3 regions of the Priestia sp. SIMBA_032 genome follow, and region 2 is predicted to be linked to each of the others. Evidence: riboswitches for the same ligand, from Rfam matches in the RefSeq annotation. Region 2 holds a riboswitch; each other region holds the start of a gene.

Region 1 (5,579 bases), on a different contig from region 2:
AATTCCCATCTTCTCAAACTTTTCTTTTAATTGAACACCAAGCGGGTACTCCATTGCCCCTGGCTCAATGTATACTAATTGAGGTACAAAAGGTTTTATCATCATGTACACTTCCTTTTTTCTAATACTAATAGCGTTTGAAAAATAAAAAGACTCTATCCGTGGTAATTATTTTTCAAACAAAAAAGACTCTCTGTTTAAGGAGAGCCTTGCGTCAATCATATTGTTCATAATCAAATATCTTGTTATACATTTTCTCTGCTTCTTCATACGTTGAATACACGGCATCATCTTCAGCTAACAAATGATAAGACTCATGCAGAAACAGCGCTTTTTCACCTTTGTTTTCAGGATGTTCAACAATTTCAGCTTGATTAATATTGGCAACGTTCGCCGTATGAGGGTTTCGGTAAATAACAAATACTTGATCTCCCACTTGATATTCTTTTTTCTCCACGATCATCATCCTTTTCTTCTTTCTTTACTCGTATGATGTCCGCTTTTACTCATTTTATCCGGTAAACACACCTCATGGCATCATCAAGAATTCATACGCTTTTACGCTCAATAAACCGAAAAGGGAGCTCAATTTTCTGAGTCGCCTTGTTTCCGACTAATGTAAAAAGCGTTTCTCCCATCTCTTTAAGAGGAAGTTCGATCGTGGTAATTTGTAAATATGAAGAAAGCGGATGATTATCAAAACCAATAATAGCTAAATCTCCTGGAACTGACATACCAGCTTGTTCGCACTGAGCTTTTATTCCGATAGCGACTTGATCGTTTGTTACTAAAAGCGCCTGAGGCCGATTTTTCATCTGCACCAATTTTTTTACTACTTTTTCACCATCCGTCACGTTCAAACAGCCTTGAAAAACCCATTCTGAATGATAAGGCTGATTTATTCCTTTTATATATTCTTTGTATGCTTGTTGCCTCTGTTGACTATTTGTCCCCGTCATTCTTCCGATGCAATAGCCAATTTCCGTATATCCTTTTTCTTTTAAATACAGGAGCGCCTGCTTAAAAGCTGCGTAATGATCAACGTATACGGAGCGAATAGAACGATTCTGTACGTTTTCGCACACGGCTATCGGCCCGTACTGCTGATAATATTCAATCGTGCTCCAGCTGCTTGCTCTAGAACAAATAATGACTCCATCAACCTGCTTTGTTTTCAGCATATGAAGCGCTTCTTCTTCTTTTTTTACATCATAGTTCGTCTGACAAATAACAAGCTGATACTGCTTTTCTAACGCTTGAAAGGCGACTCCTTCTAAAAGCAGGCTGAAATAAGGATGATTAATAAAAGGCAAAACGACGGCAATCATATTTGTTTTCCCTTTTGATAAGTGAACGGCATTAATGTTTTGTTCGTAATTAAGTTCTTGAATAACCTGCTCTACTAGCCGGCGCTTTTCTTCTTTTACATACGGATGATGATTTAGCACCCGGGATACAGTCGAAACAGATACACCAGCTTTTTTTGCGATATCTCGGATATTTGTCATATTTTCACCTTTTTCTCTTGCGCTGAAACGCGTTTCATACTTTATTCTCATTATAAAGTGAAATTGCAATAAGCTAAACCCGTTACCATCGTGTTTTTATTCATTTACGTAAGGAGGTCATTTCATGGGTATTTTATTGTTTATTTTATTATGCGGAATTGAAATTGGAGGAGCGGCTTATGCACTTAAACAAAATGAGACGCTTTGGAAGGAGTTAGATGAAGAAAAGCCGACTGATTTTTTCAAACAGTAAAAAACCCTTAAAAAGAACATTCTTTTTAAGGGTTTGGTATTACGCAGCTTCTTTAGATGATTTTGATTTTTTATTTAAACGAGGAAAGCCAATTACAATCGCAATGATCCCGCAAACCGCTGTTAACATTGGATAGAATGTAAATGGAATAATCTCAATCGGTGACACTTTAGCAAATCCTGCTGCAAGAAGCATTTGTGCGCCGTAAGGGATAAGCCCTTGAACGCTGCACGAAAACAAGTCGAGCAGACTGGCTGATTTGCGATTATCAATTGAATACTTATCAGAGATTTCTTTTGCTAACGGACCTGCCGTAATAATTGAAATCGTGTTATTAGCCGTGGCTAAATTGGTTAAACTTACTAACCCGGCGATACTGAATTCTCCGCCTTTTTTCGTTTGAATGCGTCGTGTTAATAAGTTCAATAAGAACTGAATACCGCCGTTATAGCGAATGAGCTCAACCATTCCGCCAATTAACAGAGATAAAATAATTAATTCCGACATTCCGCCAATACCTTCTGTTACAGTTTTAGCAAAAGAAGAAAGCGTGTAGCTTCCGTCAGCTAATCCGATTACGCCGGCTAGCACAATTCCTCCGGTTAAAATGCTTAATACGTTTGCACCAAATATGGCAGCAACTAGTACGCCGACATAAGGCAAGATTTTAAACCAGCTAAAATCTTTAATTTCCACTGATGATGTATTGCCTAGCGTCATGACAAGTAATAAAATCACCGTAACAATCGCTGCAGGAAGGACAATAAAAAAGTTTACTTTTAATTTATCTGACATATTTGTTTTTTGCGTACGAACTGCTGCAATGGTCGTATCAGAGATTACAGATAAATTATCTCCAAACATTGCACCACCAACAACGGCAGCAATTGCCAATGTAATGGATACATGAGCCTGCTCACTGATTCCTACAGCGATAGGCCCTAACGCAGCGATTGTTCCCATTGACGTTCCCATCGAAATTGAAATGAATGCGCCAATAACAAAGATTCCGACTACCACTAAGCTTTGCGGAAGCACAGACAGAGCTAAGTTTACCGTTGAATCAACAGCTCCCATGCCTTTGGCAACTTCTGAAAAAGCACCTGCTAAAATAAAAATAAGTACCATAATAATGATATCAGGATGCCCTGCTCCTTTAGCAAAACGTTCAACTTTTACATTAAGTGAATCTTTGCGGTTCATAGCCAGCGCCACAATGGCTGCAATGATAATGGCTACTAATACAGGCAGCTTATAAAAATCTCCCGTTATAATTCCTGATCCGACAAACAGGACTAAAAAGACGCCCAGCGGTAACAGCGCCCAGCCGTTTCCTTTTTGTTGTTCCATTCTTAACACCTCTTGTTTACGTAATAAAAAAAGACCTCTTCTTATTGATAAGAAGAGGTCTCTTATTTGTATCATAAGATTACCCTTCTCATCTTCCAAACGAAACATCGTCTGCTGGATTTGGCACCGCACTGCGTACAGCCAGTTGCCGAGACATCGTAGGGCCAGTCCCTCCGTCTCTCTTGATAAGAAGTTTGTAGTTGTTTTAAAAATAGTCTTTCACTACTGTAATCTCTTTTTATTTAATTGTCAAATGCTATTTCAGAAAAATATATAGTGCGAAAATTCTCACATCAGTTAGCTACGTCACGTTTCAAAAACGCTGCCCATGCCACGCCCATAAAGAAGACAAAGTGTGCAACTAAAATGAAGATTGAAAATGGAATCGTCATGCCGTCAAACATCGTCTTCATTCCATCCATATACTGCACAAAGTTTGTGTTGGCAAACAGTAGAAATTTCCCCCACCATAAACCAAACTCTGATACTATTCCAGTTACTGCTTTCGCTCCGATACTTACGACAATAGCTAGACTTGAAGCAAGCGCGCTGTTTCTGAATAAAGACGACAGCATAAATGCGAACGTCATCATCATAAACGTTTCCATATACGCACTGTCATACGTAAGCGTAATGTTTTTAAGCAGCTGCGCATCTCCTTCTAGACTGGCAAAGCCAAAGAACAATGCTCCCCATACAAACGAAAAAAGCAAATAGCTCAGCAAGTAATACAAACTAATTAAAATGAGCGTTATGTACTTGGATGCTAAAATCGTTGAACGTCTAGCCGGGCGAATTAAAAGAAGCTTAATAGTACCTGATTCAAACTCTTTTGCAACCATTGACCCTCCAACAGCAAGCGCAAAAAATTGAACAAGAATCAGCATACCTGAACTAAATGACAGGAAATTCAAGATGTTGTCTTCTGTTCCTGCACTGTTTGCTACTTTCTTCATTAAAAGAGCCATACAAAGAGTTAAAATGCCGATTGTGATAAACGTGATTTTTGTACTTCTTTTGTGAAACCATTTCATGTGTTCATTTTGAATTAACTTAATCATGGTGCTCTCCTTCCGTAACGGACATAAACGAATCTTCAAGCGTCTCATACACAGGGGTAATTCTGTAGACTAAAATATCGCTGTCCACTAATTTTTTATTTACAGCTGGAATTTGTTCTTTTACGATCGCCACGTCGATACTATGTGATCTCATCGTTACTTCAAATTCTTGTGATAAAAGTTCCGCTGCTTTTTGCACGTCAGACACTTCAAATTCTACGTACATTCCTTGATCTTGACGATTTGGAGATAGATCTTGAACGGCTTTTAACTCACCGTCTTGAATGATGCCAACGCGGTCACATAATGCTTCTACTTCTTTTAATAAGTGGCTCGCGATTAAAATTGAAATTCCTTCTTCCCTGCAAAGCGTTTGTAAATATGTACGAAATTCTCTCATTCCCGCTGGGTCTAGACCATTTGTTGGTTCGTCTAGTAAAAGCAATGCAGGCTTATGTAAAATAGCTTGAGCTACTCCTAAACGCTGTCTCATCCCAAGAGAATACGTCTTCACTTTTGCATGAATGCTGTTTTCAAGCTTTACTAGCGCAATCACTTCATCCAAGCGTTCTGCTGTGATTCCTTCATGCATATTAGCAAAGTGTTTTAAATTTTGATAGCCCGTCAGATAATCATAAAACTCAGGGTTTTCAATAATCGCTCCAATTGATTTCATAGCTGATGTAAACTGTTCTTTTAAAGGAAACCCATTGACGGTAATTGTCCCCTTTGTTTCTTTAATGAGTCCTACAACGGTACGAATTAGCGTTGTTTTTCCAGATCCGTTTGGACCAAGCAATCCGAAAATCTCACCGCGCTCAACCGATAAGGATACATCATGCAAAATGGTTTTCTTCCCAATTACTTTACTGACATGATCTACTTGCAGCACTGTTTCTGTCATCATGTACATCCTTTCTTTAATTAGCAATACGCCTTCTATTGTTTCTCTTTTTTAACTATTTGTCTACTATAACCTTATTTTTGGAAAAGTAGCCCATTCAAATCATTCGTATTATCCGCTTACATTTGATAAAATAAAACAAATCTTAGTTAGAGGAGGACTTCTACATAATGAACTTAACCGTATACCTTGCCGGGCAAATTCACGATAACTGGCGAGACGAAATTAAAAACCAAGCAGAACAATTAAATCTTCCCCTTACCTTTGTCGGTCCCATGACAGACCATGACCGCTCCGACAACATTGGAGAAGAAATTTTAGGAAAACAGCCTAACGCTGTCTTAAAAGATGAAGCTGCTTCCCAAATTAATAATTTACGCACGCAGGTGCTCCTTAAAAAATCTGATGTGGTCATTGCTTTGTTTGGTGAAAAATACAAGCAGTGGAACAGCGCAATGGATGCGTCAACAGCCATTGCATTAGATAAACCGCTAATTTTGGTT
Region 2 (5,579 bases):
ATTATTAGGATAGTTTAAAAACATGAGCTTTGCCTGTTCTTTAGCACGTTCACCTATCACTTCGTATACGGGTAGAAAATGATTTTCAGCCGTGAGCGGCATCACTTCCATCTTTGCTTTTGCAAGCTCTACTCCAGACCAGTAATCAGGATATCCAGGATCCGGAACCAGCACCGTATCTCCAGGGTTTAATAAGCACTGCGGGATTTCTACAAGTCCACCCTTTCCGCCAAACAAAATAGCTACTTCTTTTTCGGGATCCACATCAACGCCATATTCTCGTTTATAAAAAGTCGCAACGGCCTCTTTTAAAAACTGGTGCCCCCGAAATGGAGAATATTTATGATGCATAGGATTAGCACTTGCTTTTTGCAGTGTTTCTACAATATGTGAAGGAGTAGGCTGATCAGGATTTCCCTGCCCTAAGTTAATAACGTCGTGCCCTTGGGCCATTACTTTTCCTACCTTGCCTACAAGTGATGCAAAAAATTGTTTTGGTAAACTTTTTAATAGTTCCGATTGCTCAAATTGTTTCATCATCGCACACCTTCTCAAAAAATTCTTGAAATTCTAGTCACAAATAATATATTGTAATACTCAACTTGTAAAGTCATTTTTTTCAACTACTAAAAAAAGGACGGATGATAAAGTGAGTGTAAAAATCACATGTTTGCAGCTTGATATTGCGTTTGGGGACCCAACTAAAAACCGAAAATATATTCAACAAAAAATGACGGAAGCCATGAAAGAAAACCCTGATATCCTTGTGCTTCCTGAGCTATGGGATACAGCTTATGATTTGACGCGGCTAGACGAAATTGCAGATGATGAAGGACAGCAAGCCAAGCAATTAATCTCTCAGTTTGCTAAAACGAACGAAGTAAATATCGTGGCAGGTTCGATCGCGAAAAAAACAGAGCAAGGCGTCACAAATACGATGTATATTTTCGACCGAAAAGGTCGTGAAGTATCACAATACAGTAAGCTGCACTTATTTAAATTAATGGATGAACACCTCTATTTAGAAGCAGGAACAGCAAAAAATCTTTTTACACTTGAACAGTCTTTATGCGCAGGAGTTATTTGTTACGATATTCGTTTTCCAGAATGGATTCGGGTTCATACTAGCAGCGGAGCAGAAGTCTTATTTGTTGTCGCTCAGTGGCCGGCTCCAAGACTTGCCCACTGGAAAGCACTGCTCATTAGCCGTGCAATCGAAAATCAATGCTATGTAATCGCGTGTAATCGTGTAGGCCAAGATCCTCATAACACATTTGCCGGACATTCCTTAGTCATCGATCCGTGGGGGGAAATAATCGCTGAAGCTGGCGATAGCGAAGAACTTTTAAGTGCTGACGTTAATCTGGAACTTGTAAAAGAAATTCGCAAACAAATTCCTGTCTTTACAGATCGCCGCACAGAATTTTATTAATTATGTATTGACAGCCGTTTTTTTGCATGATACGATTTTCACCAGATAACATAAAATATTCAAACAAATCAAAATTGAATAAGTAATCGTACTCTTATCAAGAGTTGGCTGAGGGATTTGGCCCTGTGAAGCCCAGCAACCGACCGTCATTCCATCCTAAGGTGGATCACACTCGTAAAACATGTTTTACAAAGGCACGGTGCTAATTCCAACAGAAAGTAATTCTTTCTGGCAGATAAGAGGTTTGAACACTACAATCAAGCCTCTTTCCAACGAAAGAGGCTTTTATATTTTCTAAAATTATAAAAGCCTCCATATATTCTTAAACCTATTAACTTAGTAAACGAATCAGTTTAATAAACTATGGAGGGATTCCGATGTCAACAACAAAAACAGAGAAGTATCAGCCTTTAACAGAAATTTCAGCAATTAAACTTGTGAAAAAGCTAGGTCTTTTTGATGCCACAGAAGCACTGACTGCCCGTGAAATTGGTGACGGCAACTTAAATCTTGTCTTTCACATCATAAATGATCAAACGAATAAATCCATTGTCGTCAAACAAGCGCTTCCCTATGCAAAAGTTGTAGGCGAAAGCTGGCCTCTATCCTTGAACCGTGCCACAATTGAAAGCAATGCGCTCAAGCAATTCGGTGCATTTACGCCAGAACTTGTACCCGCTGTTTATTACCACGATGAAACGCTTGCTGTTACGGTCATGGAAGATCTGTCTCATTTAACGATTTCTCGCGCCGGACTTATTCAAGGTGAAAGTTATCCTCTGCTCTCACAGCATATCGGTTCTTTCCTAGGACATATTGCGTTCAAAACGTCTGATTTCGCCTTAAAGCCTCAGGATAAAAAAGAAGAAGTTGTTAAGTACAGCAATCCGGACTTATGCAATATTACGGAAGATTTAGTTTTTACAGATCCTTTTTTTGATATTGATACAAATGAATTCGAAAAAGCGCTGCGCCCTGATGTAGAAGAATTGTGGAATGATAGTGATGTAAAGCTGCAAGCAGCAAAATTAAAATATAAATTTTTAACAAATGCGCAAACGCTAATCCACGGTGATTTACATACAGGCAGCATCTTTGCTAGCAGTCAAGAAACGAAAGTGATTGATCCAGAGTTTGCTTTTTACGGTCCGTTTGGATTCGATTTAGGGCAATTTGTGGCGAATTTATTTTTAAATGCTCTTTCTCGAGAAACCAATCGTGAACTGTTATTTGCACACATTACGAACACATGGAACGTATTCAAAGATACCTTTACTGCCCTTTGGCACTCTGAAAACACTGAACCTTTCGCTAAAGATGAGCGCTTATTACATGAAATTTTAACGCAAACGTGGCAAGATGCTGTTGGATATGCAGGATGTGAAATCATTCGACGTACGATTGGCTTAGCTCACGTGGCGGACTTAGACGAAATTTCTTCAGAGGAGAAAAAAATTAACGCTAAACGTACTGCGTTAAAAATTGGACGCTATTTGCTTCTGCACCAACAAGACGTTTCACCAAATGAATTTGAACATTTACTTCGATAACGAATAATGTACACAATGAAAGGATCGGTATCAGCATGACAAATACACTATCACTTCCGCGCTCAGTGGAATGGAATGAATCATATATTACTTTATTAGATCAGCAGCAGCTTCCTGGCAAAGTTGAATATATTAAGCTGCAAACCATTAAAGACGTATGGGATGCTATCACTACCTTGAAAGTACGAGGAGCCCCTGCAATTGGTATTACGGCGGCTTTTGGTCTTGCTCTTTCTGCGCTTAGCTATGACACAGATTCAGTCAAGGATTTTAACAAAAAGCTAGCTCTTGATCAACAGTATTTAGCTAGTTCACGCCCTACTGCCGTCAATTTATTTTGGGCACTGGAACGCGTAGCGAAAAGCGCGGAATCCGCTTCGTCCGTTAATGAAGCTAAAACAAAAGTTGTTCATGAAGCTATTCAAATTCAAGTAGAAGATGAAGAAACGTGCTACCGAATTGGAGATCATGCTCTTTCTTTATTTAAAAAGAAAGATAAAATCATGACAATATGTAATGCTGGTTCAATTGCTACAGCTTATTATGGAACAGCCTTAGCACCTTTTCACTTGTCTAAGCAGCGCGATATTCCGCTTGAAGTATTTGCCTGTGAAACAAGACCCGTTCTTCAAGGTTCTCGCTTAACAGCATGGGAACTTCAGCAGTCGGGAGTGGACGTTACGCTGATTACGGATAATATGGCCGCTCATACAATTAAAACAAAAGGAATTAATGGAATTATTGTAGGTGCTGATCGCATTGCAGCAAATGGCGATACGGCTAACAAAATTGGAACGTATGGACTTGCTCTTTTAGCGAAGGCATTTGGTATTCCATTTTACGTAGCAGCGCCGCAGTCCACATTTGATTTATCTATTCCAGACGGCAGCAGCATCCCTATTGAAGAACGTTCACCTAAAGAAGTAACGCACATTGGAGATACGCAAATTGCTCCAGACGGGATCTCTGTGTACAATCCAGCTTTTGATGTGACGCCAGGCGAACTGATTACGGCTATTATTACAGAGCATGGGATTATCCATTCCCCGTCTTTTGAATCCATTCAAAACGTTTTGCTGCAATCTGCTCAATAACAAGAGGCTGGGACAAAAGTTTTTTAGCGACACTAAAAAACGAACCATTAATCATCGTGTTTGATTAGTGGTTCGTTTTTTATTATGGTGAATATAGTTTCATCTGTTTCGTTCCTTCTAGCAGTTGATTGGGGGGCATTGCACCGAAATCAATTGCGGTGTCACAAGCGGTTCAGCTCATGTATACGTATACAAATTGTTCATCTTTAGATGGCATTGATTTCGTTATGTCTCAAGCTCTTTTATTAAACAGCGCTTTTCGGCTGCATTTGTAACACAATTGTAACAGTACTCTCTTCTTTTTCTACATATATTATAGGGGATTTCTTTTAAATAAGGGAGGAGTAACTATGAGTTCAGAGCAAAAAGCGGATAAAAACAAAGCGCTGAATCGTAAGCAGCAATATCAGCTATTCGATTTATCTCAAGATGAAGAACTAAATTCCCTCCCTTCTCCTCAGCAAATTGACGGTGTTTTTGTGCAAGGAGAAGGCTGGAAATTAGACGGTGAATAGTTATTTTAACTCCAGAGCACCTTTTGCTACACTTCTTTCAAGCATTAATAACTTCTCTTTTATATGAGTTTGCGAGCCTGCATAACCTGTTAAAGCTCCATTTTTGCCAATCACACGGTGACAAGGCAAAATAATCGGCAGTGGATTTCGACGATTCGCTTGTCCCACAGCCCTTACGGCTTTAGAGCGATTAACAGACTCCGCTACCTCACTGTAAGACCACGTTTGTCCATAAGGTATATGCTCAAGTGTTAACCACACTTCTTTTTGGAAGTCTGTTCCTTTTATATCCAAAGGCAAATCAAATGTTAGCGTGCGCCCTGCAGCATAATCCTGCAGCTGTCGCTTCGCTTCTTTCACAAGGTGAAAGTTCTCGTCATGGACAAGTTTTTTAAGCTGCTCGTTGTGATCATCGCTATCAAACCAAAGATGTTGAACCCCTTTTTCCGAGGCTACAATATAAATTTTCAAATCAGAAAATAAATTCATTTCTCCATAGTACATACTTGCTTATCCTTTCTATTTAGGCTGGAAGAATAACACGAAAAGCTGTTCCTTCTCCTATTTTGCTTTCCACTTCAATTCGCCCTTTATGTTCTTCGATAATTTTATATGAGACCATCAAGCCGAGTCCCGTTCCTTTTTCTTTTGTCGTATAAAATGGTTCTCCTAAGCGCTTGATGCGCTCTTCGGGCATTCCGTCTCCTTGATCTCGAACGGAGACCGTCACGTAGTGCGGCTCTGTAGAGTAGACTTCAACAAAAATTCTTCCCCCGTTTGACGTGACCTCAATTGCATTTTTAATTACATTTATTAGTACTTGCTTAATTTGGTTCGGCTCGCAGTATACCATTGGCAGCTGAGGGGACACACTTAGTTCAAACTGAATATTTTCTAAAAGCGCTTGAGCATTTAATAAATCAATCGTTTCTTTAACAACCGCAGCTAGATTTTTCTTTTCAAACTTTACGGCCTGTGGCTTAGCGAG
Region 3 (5,579 bases), on a different contig from region 2:
ATTTACTGAAAAAGGATGAAAACACCGATGTCTTCTTTTACACATTTTAATGATCAAGGCCGTGCCAACATGGTCGATATTAGCGAAAAATCTATCACTCGCCGCGTTGCAACCGCTCGTTCAAGCATACTGGTTAACAAAGAAATTCATGAAGCCATTGTAGAACATAAAATTGGAAAAGGTGACGTACTTGCTGTTGCACAAGTAGCGGGAATCATGGCAGCAAAACGTACGTCTGACATTATTCCGATGTGTCACCCCCTTCTATTAAAAGGCGTAAACCTTTCATTTGACTGGGATACAAGCAATAATCAGTACCGTTTATTAATAGAAGCAACGGTTAAAACGGAAGGCTCAACAGGCGTTGAAATGGAAGCTTTAACTGCCGCTTCTGCTTGCGCTCTAACTGTTTATGATATGTGCAAAGCCATTGATAAAGGAATGATTATTGGCGAAACGTATTTACTTGAAAAATCAGGCGGCAAAAACGGTGACTATAAGCGCACCGAAGCGTAAAGGAGGTACATAATGAGCGTACACGAACATAAATCTAAAGCAACTCAGCCCGTTCGCTGCAAAGTCATTACGGTATCAGACACACGTACAAAAGAAACCGATAAAAGCGGTGCGCTGATGATCCAGCTTCTGAAAGAACACGACATGCAGATCGCTTCCTATGAAATTGTAAAAGACGACCAAACGTCTATTCAACAAGCCATACTTGCTGGCTGCAGTGATGAGAACATTGACGTTGTTCTCACAAACGGCGGGACGGGCATCACAAAACGAGACGTCACCATTGAAGCCGTTCAAGCGCTGATTCATAAAGAAATCGTTGGGTTTGGCGAGCTGTTTCGCATGCTGAGCTACACCGAAGACATTGGCAGCGCGGCGATTATGAGCCGGGCAATTGCCGGGACGATTAACGAAAAAGCCGTTTTTTCTACACCAGGATCAAGCGCTGCGGTTCGTCTAGCGATGACCAAGCTGATTTTGCCTGAACTTCGCCATGTTGTGTGGGAATTAAACCGCCAGCGCTGACAAAATGCCTATGCGCGCGCATAGGCATTTTCATTAATCATAGTCTTTATGTACCCACTCATCTTCTGGAATACCTAAATCTTCTCCAGAAAAACGTTCTTCTTTAAACGGATCTCCTCTAAGATGAAAGCCGTTTTGCTCCCAAAAGCCAGGACGATTTTCATCAATGGCTTCAAAGCCTCGAAGCCATTTAACACTTTTCCAAAAGTACAAATGCGGAACAACCAATCGCAGCGGATATCCATGCTTAGCTGTAAGCGGCTCTCCGTTAAAAGAATGAGCAAGAAGAATATCGTCTCTCAGTAAATCTTTTACTTCAATGTTTGACGTATAGTCATTATCTCCATGCAGCATGATGTATTTACTTTTTAACTCCACGCCAACTGCCTTCAAAAAGTCTGTAAACAGCACGCCCGTAAATTGATTATCAAGCCTTGTCCATCTCGTTACGCAGTGGATATCACACTTCACCGTTGTTTGCGGCATATTCAATATATCTTGGTACGAAAGCGTCACTTCTTTATCTACCAATCCAAACACGCGAAGCGTCCACTCCTCTAAGTTATACTCCGGCACGTCCCCTTCATGTAAAATCGGAAATCGCTCCGTTACTACCTGACCCGGAGGCACTCGTCCTTCGTACTTTGGATCAATTTCTGGTGTTTTCATTCGTTTGATACGGTCTGCTTTGTTCAAAAATATCACCTCGTTGTTTCTTCTACATAAAAAGCCCTTCCTTAAATAAATAAGGAAGAGCTTCGTTTCAGCTTCTTCCTTATCTCTAAGAGCAGCGCACTCTTAAGGATTTGGCACCATTCTGTCATAGACAGCGGTTGCCGGGTTTCACAGGGCCAGTCCCTCCACCTCTCTTGATAAGGAAACAAATTGTATTTGTTTTATGTAATAAAGTCAGTATTAAGCTTTTTGTCATAATTGTCAATATTATTTTTCTTTTCCGCACAAAAAAACTTTAAAAACAGATAGAGGTATAAGATTTTAGTCTACTAAAATACTATGTCAAGTCTTCACCCTTCTCCATCAATCATCGTATACTTCCTGGCAAAGCGCTTGTAGTAAATTTGCTCATCTTCTTGTCCATCGTTAAAAACAAGTCGGTTATGATCAATATCTTTCTCTTTTAACACATAGCCTTTTTCATTCATCAGTTGAATATATTCATCTAAATGTCCTTTTTTCACCATATAGTAAAGAACATTATCTGAATCCGTAGTCTTTGCTACATCTTGACTTCCCACTTCTAACTTAAATACAGCTGTTGCTGTTTGAACGGGACGATAATCTCCAAACACTCTTTCCCAATTTAATAGCAATAGCGCGCCGGAAATTATTATACATCCTCCAGCCGCCACGGTTAGTACAAATCGTTTTGACACACCTTTCTCTCCTTTATATTTTTTTCTTCTATTTAATACAGCAGATTGCCCTAAACTTGTTTTGACGCCAAGCCCTAGATACACAGCAACACCTAAAGCTATTGAAATACAAGACGTGCTAATCGCAAGTGAAGATGCAGACAGCTTATTTTCTAGAAAATAGTGAGAAGCATAATTGCCAATAAGCACAGCGGCTGACATCACACTTACTAATAAAACAGGCGTCAACGCGGCTTTTCCCAGTGATTGAACTCGGTAAGAAATGGATTTTTCAATTAAATAAAAGTTATAGATAACCGATACACCATATCCTCCGTACGTCGCGACAACAGGTCCAATTTCTTTTAAGCTTGAAACCAACAGTACGTTTAATACTATCTTCACAACAATACCTAAGCCCAAGCCAAAAATTAATTTCTTTTGCTGATTAATTCCTTGAAGAATCGCGGCTGTTACGGTGAAAAGAGCAAATAGAATCGCAGCAGGCGCATACCATTGTAAAACAACTCCACCGATTTCATGACTGTTTTTCGCTCCAAAGATCATCATATATACCGGCTTACCCAATAAACAAAGCCCCACCGCAGCAGGAAGAGTAAAAAACAACAACAGCTGCAGCGTTTTTGTAATCTTTCCTTTTACTTCTCGTAAATTTCCTTGCACAAAAGAAGATGTAATACCCGGAATCAGCGACATGCTGAAGGCAGTCGCTAGCGATACCGGCACCATCACTAAAATTTGCGCTAATCCAATGACAGAGTTGATTGTTTCGGCTTTAGCTTGTCCATACCCTATTGATTGAAAAAGCATGTTAATCGTAAACGTATCAATATTTTGATAGATTGGAATAGCTAAACCAACTAATACAAACGGAACGGCGTACGTCACAAGCTCTTTGAACATTGAAGAGAACGAAATGGATTTATTATTCTTTCCGCTATTCACTTCCTTCATAATCAGCCGCTTGCGTTTTAGATAAGTCGAACCGAGAATCCCTATACCTCCTAAGCCTCCAATAAACGCTCCAAACGTACCGATTCCAACAGCTTTTGTAATCGTGCTATGAAAGAGATGAATAACAGCATATGCTCCTGCTAAAATAAACAGCACACGCACTATTTGTTCAATAATTGTACTTAGCGCGGATGGTCCCATGGACTGGTTACCTTGAAAGTAGCCTCGTAATAGACTCATAGGCGGGATAATAATTAAAGCAAAGCTCACCATTCGAATCACGTATACCACGTCTTTTTGACTATTTCCTGAGGAATCTTTTCCGTTAATCACTAGCTCAGCAAGCCACGGCGCCATGGTATAAAGCGCTAAAAAGCCTACTATGCCCGTTATCGTCATTAATACAAGTCCTGCTTTTAATAGATCTTGTCCCGCACGGTAGTTTCCAAGACCGTTATATTTCGATACATATTTCGAAACAGCAAGCGGAAGACCCATTGTCGATAAGCTTAGCATCAATGTATATGGACCGTATGCATACTTATAAAGTGCATAACCTGACGTTCCCACTAAGGCTGTGAAAGGAATAATATAAATAAAGCCTAAAATCTTTGTTAACAAAGAAGACGCTGTTAATAAAAGCGTACCTCTCATCAAATTTTTTTCCATACATCAAAACTCCAGAAATAGATATTTTATTTTTAACAAATACTTGATATATTGTATCATACTTACAATTATTATCCAGTTTTTTATAAAGCATTAGAATCTTCTCTATATTACGTCTTTTACCTAATAAAGGAATACAAACCAATCTTTTCACCTATGAGAAATGAATCGTTTTTTGCTTTTTACTTTACCTGACGTTTATATTCTAAAAGACGTGTTACATTATATATATCAGTTACCAACTCAACTAAGACTCCTTGACTATTCTGGCCTACCTGCTCTTTTAGGTAGACTGAGGTTGCTAAATCAATATAAATAAAGGAGGAAAAAATCATGAAAATGAAACAACGACTATCAAAAGCGGCGGCCGCTGCAACGATTACAGGCATTGCTGCGTTTGGATTTGCTCCTGTCTCTCATCTTGATACACCAGCACACGCAGCTACATCTCAAGAAACAAGCAGTCAAAGTCAAACAGCTGTAAAAAATATTAACGAAATTTATAATGCCGCAGTAAAAGGTGAAGTGCCGCGCTTAACAGCAGACTTTAAAATTGGCAAAACCCTGCGTCAAGACGTTCGTGATCAGTTCGGTCCGCCGCCTGAAGGTTCATCAAATAACTTTGACTACTATCATGCGGAAATGGGTCACCCTGGATACGCATTTGGCTATGACAAAAATAACGTCATCAACGAAATTCGCTATTTTGGTACAAATGTAGAGCGTCAAACAAATTTAGGGTCCATCACGCAAGCTAACTTAAAGAAAGAATTAGGTCAGCCAAACTTTACAAACAAAGTAAAAGGTGATGCTACGACTCAAACGAGATACACGTATCACGCTGGCGCCTATGATCTTGAATTTATTTTTGATGATGCAAAAACATTAAATCACGTAAATTTAGTTACAAAACCTTAATTCATAGAAGAAGTAGCAGACAGCCTGCTACTTTTTTTCACGAAATAAAACCAATGCTGAATCAGCTACGTGCTCATACCCAATCTCCATATAAATCTTGTTAGACGTGGGGTTTGTCATATCCGTGTACAGACTTGTTGTTTGAAATCCTTTGTCTAGCATAAGCTGAGAAAGCGTGGATACACAGCTTGAGGCATAGCCTTTTTTACGTTCTTTTTGAGGTGTGTATACAAAGTTAATTGTAATGTTATGGACCGTTGGACGCGTAGCATTGGCAATCGACACATACTTCCCGTTTGCTTCCCATAAAAATAGCCGTTCTGCTTTAATAAAAGCTTCTCCTGTTTTGGCAGCTTGTTCTTTCGATACAGGCTCTCCAATGCCCCCCATAAACTCCCAAATCCATTCTGTCACGAGCGGAAGATGCTCCAACTTTGCTTTTACCAGCATTCCTTCAGCTTCCGCAGCTTTTTTTACTTTGTCTAACCGGTAAATACGCTGATCCATTTTTAAAGAAGCTTCTTGATTTTTTAGCGCTGCTAGTTTTTGAGAAAGATATAAAACCGTTTGTCTTTCTCCAACTAAGCCCGGTACCGCGATTTC

The links. Region 2 has a riboswitch for S-adenosylmethionine ahead of mtnK (S-methyl-5-thioribose kinase). Riboswitches for the same ligand answer to the same signal wherever they lie in the genome.
Region 1: another riboswitch for S-adenosylmethionine. It lies ahead of SB717_RS12235 (Na+/H+ antiporter NhaC family protein); the one in region 2 lies ahead of mtnK (S-methyl-5-thioribose kinase).
Region 3: another riboswitch for S-adenosylmethionine. It lies ahead of SB717_RS18385 (sulfite oxidase-like oxidoreductase); the one in region 2 lies ahead of mtnK (S-methyl-5-thioribose kinase).

Annotation. Positions count from the first base shown of each region.
Region 1 covers NZ_JAWRXD010000003.1:404,638-410,216, forward strand. Annotated here, with positions in the region: gene splB (spore photoproduct lyase) at 1-102, opposite strand, end outside; gene SB717_RS12220 (transcriptional regulator SplA domain-containing protein) at 215-463, opposite strand; gene SB717_RS12225 (LacI family DNA-binding transcriptional regulator) at 549-1,508, opposite strand; gene SB717_RS12230 (hypothetical protein) at 1,633-1,761, shown strand; gene SB717_RS12235 (Na+/H+ antiporter NhaC family protein) at 1,801-3,111, opposite strand; SAM riboswitch class I at 3,197-3,303, opposite strand; gene SB717_RS12240 (ABC transporter permease) at 3,405-4,172, opposite strand; gene SB717_RS12245 (ABC transporter ATP-binding protein) at 4,165-5,076, opposite strand; gene SB717_RS12250 (YtoQ family protein) at 5,247-5,579, shown strand, end outside.
Region 2 covers NZ_JAWRXD010000001.1:578,735-584,313, forward strand. Annotated here, with positions in the region: gene SB717_RS02915 (pyridoxal phosphate-dependent aminotransferase) at 1-537, opposite strand, end outside; gene SB717_RS02920 (carbon-nitrogen family hydrolase) at 650-1,432, shown strand; SAM riboswitch class I at 1,524-1,674, shown strand; gene mtnK (S-methyl-5-thioribose kinase) at 1,810-2,982, shown strand; gene mtnA (S-methyl-5-thioribose-1-phosphate isomerase) at 3,018-4,076, shown strand; gene SB717_RS02935 (hypothetical protein) at 4,205-4,351, shown strand; gene SB717_RS02940 (hypothetical protein) at 4,427-4,591, shown strand; gene SB717_RS02945 (methylated-DNA--[protein]-cysteine S-methyltransferase) at 4,592-5,095, opposite strand; gene SB717_RS02950 (PAS domain S-box protein) at 5,115-5,579, opposite strand, start outside.
Region 3 covers NZ_JAWRXD010000005.1:243,687-249,265, reverse strand. Annotated here, with positions in the region: gene moaC (cyclic pyranopterin monophosphate synthase MoaC) at 28-516, shown strand; gene SB717_RS18390 (MogA/MoaB family molybdenum cofactor biosynthesis protein) at 529-1,041, shown strand; gene SB717_RS18385 (sulfite oxidase-like oxidoreductase) at 1,075-1,737, opposite strand; SAM riboswitch class I at 1,814-1,920, opposite strand; gene SB717_RS18380 (putative polysaccharide biosynthesis protein) at 2,067-4,058, opposite strand; gene SB717_RS18375 (YjgB family protein) at 4,392-4,976, shown strand; gene SB717_RS18370 (GNAT family N-acetyltransferase) at 5,004-5,579, opposite strand, start outside.